2 linked regions of the Prosthecomicrobium sp. N25 genome follow. The protein of the gene in region 2 interacts with the protein of the main gene of each other region in a pairwise test. Links are inferred from orthologs where the notes say so. Each region holds a gene or a part of one and is shown on either strand. Other genes may lie near its edges.

Region 1 (3,516 bases), on a different replicon or contig from region 2:
GCGCCAGCGCGCCGTGGCGATCTGCTGGTTCCGCCGGGAGGACTACGACGCCGCCAAGGCCGAGATGGCCGATCCGGACCGCCTCTACGAGGACTACGACGAGTGGCTGCAGGAGGCGCAGGCCTTCGAGGCCGAGATGACCGGCCGCGGCATCAAGACCGTCCGCATCCGCTACGAGCCGGTCGGCTTCAGCCTGTTCTGCCTGACCCGCGGCATCACGCCGGACGGCGCCGCCCGCGCCGAATGGGCCGCCGCCGAGGCGAGCAAGCGCTACAGCCGGAAGCGCTGACGAAAGGGCGGGTCAGTCGGCGAGCCCGCGCCCGGCCGCCCTGAGCCCGGTCGACGACAGCGGGACCCTCGGCGCATGCAGGAAGACCCAGGCCGGCGGCGCCCGCCCGGCGAGGGCGGAGGCCTCCGCCTCCGGGACGCGATGGCGCACCATGGTGGCCGCGGCCCGGCTCGACAGCGCGGCGAGCGTCGATCCCGGACGGTCCACGATCGCGATCGGCACCGCGTCGACGATCCGCCGCCAGTTCTGCCATCGGTGGAACGTGCCGAGGTTGTCGGCCCCCATCACCCAGACGAAGCGGACGCCCGGCCGGGTGCGGGTCAGGTGGCGGACCGTCGCCCAGGAATAGGCCGAGCCGAGCGCCGCCTCGAAGCCCGTCACCACGATCCGCGGATCCGGCATCGTCGCCCGGGTGGCCGCGATGCGGCGGTCGAGCGACGGCAGGCCCTGCCGTTCCTTGAGCGGGTTGCCCGGCGTCACCATCACCCAGACGCGATCGAGCCCGAGGCGCTCGAGCGCGATCTCGGCCACATGCGCGTGCCCCCGGTGCGGCGGGTTGAACGAGCCCCCGAACAGGCCGATCGTCATGCCCGGATAGGCCGGCGGAATCCGCAGGTCCGCCGGATCGACGCCCCGCGCCGGGCCTTCCGGCCCCCTCGTCGCGCCCGCGGCGGGCCCGGCGGCCCCCGGGGGTGGCGCCGTCACGGCCGGACCTGGCCCGTTCCGGTGACCCGGTACTGGAAGGAGCAGAGCTGCTCGACCCCGACCGGGCCGCGCGCATGCATCTTGCCCGTCGCGATGCCGATCTCCGCGCCCATGCCGAATTCGCCGCCGTCGGCGAACTGGGTCGAGGCGTTCCAAAGCAGGATGGCGCTGTCGATCCCGGCCATGAAGCGCGCCGCCGCCTCCGCGTCGTCGGTGACGATCGCCTCGGTGTGGTGGGAGCCGTAGCGCTCGATGTGGTCGACCGCCGCCTCGAGCCCGTCGACGACCTTGGCCGAGATCACGGCGTCCAGGTACTCGGTCGACCAGTCCGCCTCCGTGGCCGGCTCCACGCCCGGCGCCATCGCCGAGACCGCCGCGTCGCCCTTGACCAGGCACCCGGCCGCCTGCAGCGCGGAGACCAGCGCCGGGCCGTGGCTCGCCGCCACCGCCCTGTCGATCAGCAGCGTCTCGGCCGCCCCGCAGATCCCCGTCCGACGCATCTTGGCGTTGACCACGATGCGGCGCGCCATCTCCAGGTCCGCCGCCGCGTGCACGTAGACGTGGCAGATCCCCTCCAGATGGGCGAAGACCGGCACCCGCGCCTCGTCCTGCACCCGCGCCACGAGGCTCTTGCCGCCGCGCGGCACGATCACGTCGACCGCCCCGTCGAGCCCGCGCAGCATGAGGCCCACCGCCGCCCGGTCGCGCGTCGGCACGAGTTGGATGGCGTCCGGATCGAGCCCGGCCGCGGCGAGCCCGTCGCGCAGCGCCGCCACGATCGCCGCGGACGAGCGGAAGGAATCCGAGCCGCCGCGCAGGATCGCCGCGTTGCCGCTCTTAAGGCACAGCGCCCCCGCGTCGGCCGTCACGTTGGGCCGGCTCTCGTAGATGATGCCGATCACCCCGAGCGGCGTCGCGACGCGCTCGATATGAAGCCCGTTCGGCCGGTCCCAGGCCGCCAGCACGCGCCCGACCGGATCGGGCAGCGCCGCGATCTCCTCGACCCCCTTGGCGATCGCCTCGATGCGCGCCTCCGTCAGGGTGAGCCGGTCGACGAAGCTCGCCGCCATGCCGTCGCGCCGCGCCTGCGCCACGTCCTCGGCATTCGCCGAAAGGATCGCCTTGGCCGAGGCCCTGAGCCGCGCCGCCATGGCGGCGAGCGCCGCGTTCTTCGCCCCCGTCGGGGCGGTCGCCAGCCGCCGCGCCGCGGCCCGGGCCCTGAGCCCGATCTCCCGCATGACGGCATCCACCGAGCCGCCCTCGATCACCCGCGCTTCGGCGCCCATCATTCGCCCCTCAGAACCATGTCGTCGCGGTGGATCATCGCCGCCCGCCCCTTGTAGCCCAGGATGGCCTCGATTTCATGGGTCTTGCGCCCGAGGATCTGGCTCGCCTCCTCGGCGTCGAAGGCGACAAGCCCCCGGCCGACCTCCTCGCCCTCCGGCCCGAGGATCACGACCGTGTCGCCGCGCGAGAAGCGCCCCTCGATACGCCGGCACCCGGCCGGCAGCAGGCTCTTGCCCGACCGGAGCGCCCGGACCGCCCCCGCATCCGCCTGCACGGACCCGCGTGCGTCGAGCGACCCGGCGATCCAGGTCTTGCGCGCCGTCACCGGGTTGCCCTCGCCGAGGAACCAGGTCGCGGTCGCGCCCCGGTCGATGGCCGCCAGCGGGTTCATGCGCTTGCCGAGCGTGATGATCATGGCGCAGCCCGCCCGCGTGGCGATCTTGCCGGCCTCGACCTTGGTCTTCATGCCGCCCCGCGACAGCTCCGACCCGGCCCCGCCCGCCATCGCCTCGATCTCCGGGGTGATCCGCTCCACGACCGGGATCAGCCGCGCGTCCGCATCGTCGTTCGGCGGCGCCGTGTAGAGCCCGTCGATGTCGGAAAGAAGCACCAGGAGGTCCGCCCCGATCATGGTCGCGACGCGCGCGGCGAGCCGGTCGTTGTCGCCGTAGCGGATCTCGGTCGTCGCCACCGTGTCGTTCTCGTTGATGACCGGCACGGCCTTGCGCTCGATCAGCACCCCGAGGGTCGAGCGCGCGTTGAGGTAGCGCCGCCGGCTCTCCGTGTCCTCGAGCGTCAGGAGCACCTGCGCGGCCGTGAAGCCGCGCGCCCCGAGTACCTCCGAATAGGCCCTGGCCAGCGCGATCTGCCCGACCGACGCCGCCGCCTGGCTCTCCTCCAGCGCCAGCGCCCCCTTCGGCAGCCCCAGCCGCCCCCGCCCGAGCGCGATCGCCCCCGACGAGACCAGGATCACCTCCGCCCCGCCCCGCATCAGCCCCGCCACGTCGTCCGCCAGGCTCTCCAGCCACGCCTGATGCAAAGCGCCGGTGGCCCGCTCGACGAGCAGCGCGGACCCGATCTTGACGACGATACGGCGGTGTTGGGCGAGGCTGGGCATGGCGGTTTCCGACAGGGAGCCCTCGATTAGACGCGAAAGGCCGATGCTGCAACAGGAAGGGGGCGAGCGTGGCGAGCCGCGGCGGGTGGGTGGACCGGGGTCGGCTCCGTTTGAACGC
Region 2 (3,508 bases):
TCGACGATGGTCGCCGGCCGGCGCGGTTCGCGCGGCTTCGCCATGTCGTCTCCTCCCTTGCGTCCGCGCCGCCTTGTGGATCAGCGGCTGCGGTCACGCTCAGGATATTGGAACGTTCCGATGAGTTTGTAAAGGAGAATATAAATGTTGAAATTTCGTTCGTTTTTACAATAGTTTATGCGCACAAGTCGGCGAGTGCGTTGAAATTGGAACGTTCCATCTATAGCGCTGCCTTGAGGTCGGGCTCAAGACGGGCGGGCTCAAGACGGTGCTGCGGGTATCCCCTCCCGGGAGGCCCTCATCTTGCCCCAGGGCTCTGGAGCTGTCCCGGTCGACGCGGCCGGGACCGGGGAGCGGCATCGCCAACGGAGGCTCGGGGGCGGGGCCGGCCGGGCGTCCGGCGGCCGAGGACGGCGGCGATCTTCACCGCCGTCCCGGTTCGGCGTCAGCGGGCGGTCACGCCCGAGAGGATCTTCAGCGGGAGCACAGCCAGACGGGACTGGGTTTCGACGGCGATGCCGAGGCCGTCGAGGGCGGCGCGCTGCTGGGCGAGGATCCAGTCGGTCGGGGAGCCGCAGTCCCGGAGCGTGCGGGCCGAGGTCACCGCCCAGGCCATCTGCCGGGAGAGGATCGCGGACATCTCGTCGGCGACGACGCGGGTGGCGACGGGCAGGCCTCTGACGGCCCCGGACGCGCTGGCCACGGCTTCGTCGGACCCGGTCTCCCGGGCCGCCGTCTCGGCTTCGGCGGCGGTGTGCTCGGCGCGGCTCGTGAAGGCTTCGGAGGCGTCCTCGGCGCGGCTCGTGAACGCATCGGCGGCGTCCTCGCCGGCCTTGCGAGCGTCATCGCCCGCGTTGCGGGCGTACTCCGTCATCGCGATCACGCTCTCGGAGGCCGATGACGAGAGGTCGGCGGCGGTCCCGGTCGGGGCCGTCGTGGGGAATCGTGCCTTGTCGGCCATGCGTGCCTCATATTCCTGCTGTTGCGGTGCAGCAAGAACGCGTTCGGCACTGCAGGGGTTCCCGGGGCCGGCGGGGCGGACCGGGTCAGCGGGCTCCGGCGCCGGCGGCGCGGCGGGGCGCCTGGGCGGCGAAGGACTTGCCGTCGGCGAGGAACAGGCGCCAGCGCTGGGCCCGGAGCCCGATGCGGTCGCCCGCCGCGAGCGGGTGGTCGGCGGAGGTGTCGACCGTGACGGTCAGGTCGCGGCCGACTTCCACCTCGGCGCGGCGGCCGGGCCCGTGGCGGGTGACGCTGCGGACCACACCGGCGAGGCCCTGGCTCGGGGCCCCGACGTCCCAGTGCTGCGGGCGGACGAAGAGGCGGGCGGGGCCGTGGCCGACGACGTCGAGGCCGAGCGGCACGGGGCGGTCGTAGAGCCAGGCCTTGCCCTGGTCGAGGGTGACGGGGAGTTCGCTCGAGTCGCCGATGAACGAGAAGACGAAGGGGCTGGCGGGCGTGTCGTAGACCTCGTCCGGGGTGCCGACCTGCTCGATCCGGCCCTTGTCGAGGACCACGACCCGATCCGCGAGCTCGAGCGCCTCCTCCTGGTCGTGGGTGACGAAGACGGTGGTGTAGCCGGTCTCCTGGTGAATCTCGCGCAGCCACTTCCGGAGCTCCTTCCGGACCTTGGCGTCGAGCGCGCCGAACGGCTCGTCGAGGAGCAGCACCTTCGGGTCGACCGCGAGCGCGCGGGCGAGGGCCACGCGCTGCCGCTGGCCGCCGGAGAGCTGGGCCGGGTAGCGGTTCTCGAGGCCGGTCAGGCGGACGAGGTCGAGCAGGGACATGACGCGCTGGCGGATCTCGGCCTTGGACGGGCGAGCCGCGCGCGGGCGGACGGAGAGGCCGAAGCCGATGTTTTCGGCGACCGTCATGTGCTTGAAGAGGGCGTAGTGCTGGAACACGAAGCCGACGCCGCGCTCGCGCACGGGTGTCGCGGAGGCCTCCTCGTCGCCGAAGAAGATCTGGCCGCGGCTCGGCTGCTCCAGGCCGGCGATCGAGCGCAGGAGCGTCGTCTTGCCGGAGCCCGAGGGGCCGAGCAGCGCGAGCAGTTCGCCGGCGCGGATGTCGAGGTCGACGCCGTGAAGCGCCGGGAAGGTGCCGAAGTCCTTGGCGAGGTCGCGGATCCGGATTTCCATGGTCGTGCCTCTCAATGTCCCCTGGTGCCGCCGGCGAGGTGACCGCCGTAGCGCCATTCCAGGAAGGTCTTCAGGACGAGGGTGACGAGGGCGAGGGCGGCCAGCAGCGACGCCATCGCGAAGGCGGCCACGAACTGGTACTCGTTGTAGAGGATCTCCACGTGTAGCGGCATCGTGTTGGTCAGTCCCCGGACGTGGCCGGAGACGACCGAGACCGCGCCGAATTCGCCCATGGCGCGGGCGTTGCAGAGGAGCACGCCGTAGAGCAGGCCCCACTTGATGTTGGGCAGCGTCACGCGGACGAAGGTCGTCAACCCGGAGGCGCCGAGCGTCATGGCGGCCTCCTCGTCGGCGGTGCCCTGCTCCTGCATCAGCGGGATCAGCTCGCGGGCCACGAACGGGAAGGTGACAAAGATCGTCGCGAGCACCAGGCCCGGAACCGCGAAGATGATCTGGATCCCCTGGCTCTTCAGGAAGGGGCCGAGGTAGCCCTGGGCGCCGAAGAGGAGCACGTAGACGAGGCCCGAGACGACCGGCGAGACCGAGAAGGGCAGGTCGATCAGGGTGATCAGCAGGCTCTTGCCGGGGAAGCGGAACTTGGTGATCGCCCAGGCGGCGGCGATGCCGAAGACGAGGTTGGCCGGCACCGCGATGGCGGCGACGATCAGGGTCAGGCGGATCGCCGCCTGCGCGTCGGGCTCCCGGAAGGCCTCCAGGTAGGCGGCGGTGCCGTTGCGGAACGCCTCCACGAAGACCGCGACGAGCGGCAGGACCAGGAAGAGGGCCAGGAAGCCGAGCGCGACGGCGATCAGCACGGCGCGGGCCGCGAAGCCCTCGCCGGTGGCGGTCGCGGTGGCGGCGGCGGAGCGGGAAAACGCGATATCAGACATCGCCGTAGCGCCTCCGGCTCCAGGCCTGAATCAGGTTGATGACGAGCAGCATGAAGAAGCTCACGAGGAGCATGATGAGCGCGATGCCGGTGGCGCCGCGGTAGTCGAACTCCTCGAGCTTGATGACGATCAGAAGCGGGGCGATCTCCGACACATAGGGCATGTTGCCGGCGATGAAGATGACCGAGCCGTATTCCCCCACGCCGCGCGCGAAGGCGAGGGTGAAGCCGGTCAGGACGGCCGGCAGCAGCGGCGGCAGGAGGACGCGCGTCACCGTCACGAAGCGGGAGGCGCCGAGGGTGGCGGAGGCCTCCTCGATCTCCCGGTCGAGCTCCTGCATGAGGGGCTGGACGGTGCGGACCACGAAGGGCAGGCCGATGAAGGTCAGCGCCACCAGGATGCCGAGGGGCGTGTAGGCGATCTTCAGGCCGAGCGGCTCGAGAAGGGAGCCGACCCAGCCGTTGCCCGCGTAGAGGGCGGCGA

Evidence for each region. The genes of interacting proteins can lie anywhere in the genome.
Region 1: the proteins of WBG79_RS20325 (region 2) and WBG79_RS18410 interact in binary tests that used the Escherichia coli proteins (3 or more experiments, as listed by UniProt). The link is inferred for Prosthecomicrobium sp. N25 from one-to-one orthologs.

Annotation. Positions count from the first base shown.
Region 1 is NZ_JBBCAT010000002.1:765,997-769,512, reverse strand. Bases 138-3,136 are described here. They hold WBG79_RS18410 (glutamate-5-semialdehyde dehydrogenase), read right to left. Parts: upstream 2,284-3,136; coding sequence 991-2,283; downstream 138-990. Other genes in these bases: proB (glutamate 5-kinase), read right to left, coding at 2,280-3,136; WBG79_RS18415 (nicotinate-nucleotide adenylyltransferase), read right to left, coding at 302-904; WBG79_RS18420 (hypothetical protein), read left to right, coding at 138-289. Also shown: more of WBG79_RS18420, read left to right, coding at 1-137; more of proB, read right to left, coding at 3,137-3,413. UniProt on the Escherichia coli protein: Catalyzes the NADPH-dependent reduction of L-glutamate 5-phosphate into L-glutamate 5-semialdehyde and phosphate. The product spontaneously undergoes cyclization to form 1-pyrroline-5-carboxylate.
Region 2 is NZ_JBBCAT010000003.1:250,881-254,388, reverse strand. Bases 92-3,082 are described here. They hold WBG79_RS20325 (sulfate/molybdate ABC transporter ATP-binding protein), read right to left. Parts: upstream 2,136-3,082; coding sequence 1,047-2,135; downstream 92-1,046. Other genes in these bases: cysT (sulfate ABC transporter permease subunit CysT), read right to left, coding at 3,018-3,082; cysW (sulfate ABC transporter permease subunit CysW), read right to left, coding at 2,147-3,025; WBG79_RS20330 (hypothetical protein), read right to left, coding at 446-961. Also shown: WBG79_RS20335 (LacI family DNA-binding transcriptional regulator), read right to left, coding at 1-44; more of cysT, read right to left, coding at 3,083-3,508. UniProt on the Escherichia coli protein: Part of the ABC transporter complex CysAWTP involved in sulfate/thiosulfate import. Responsible for energy coupling to the transport system.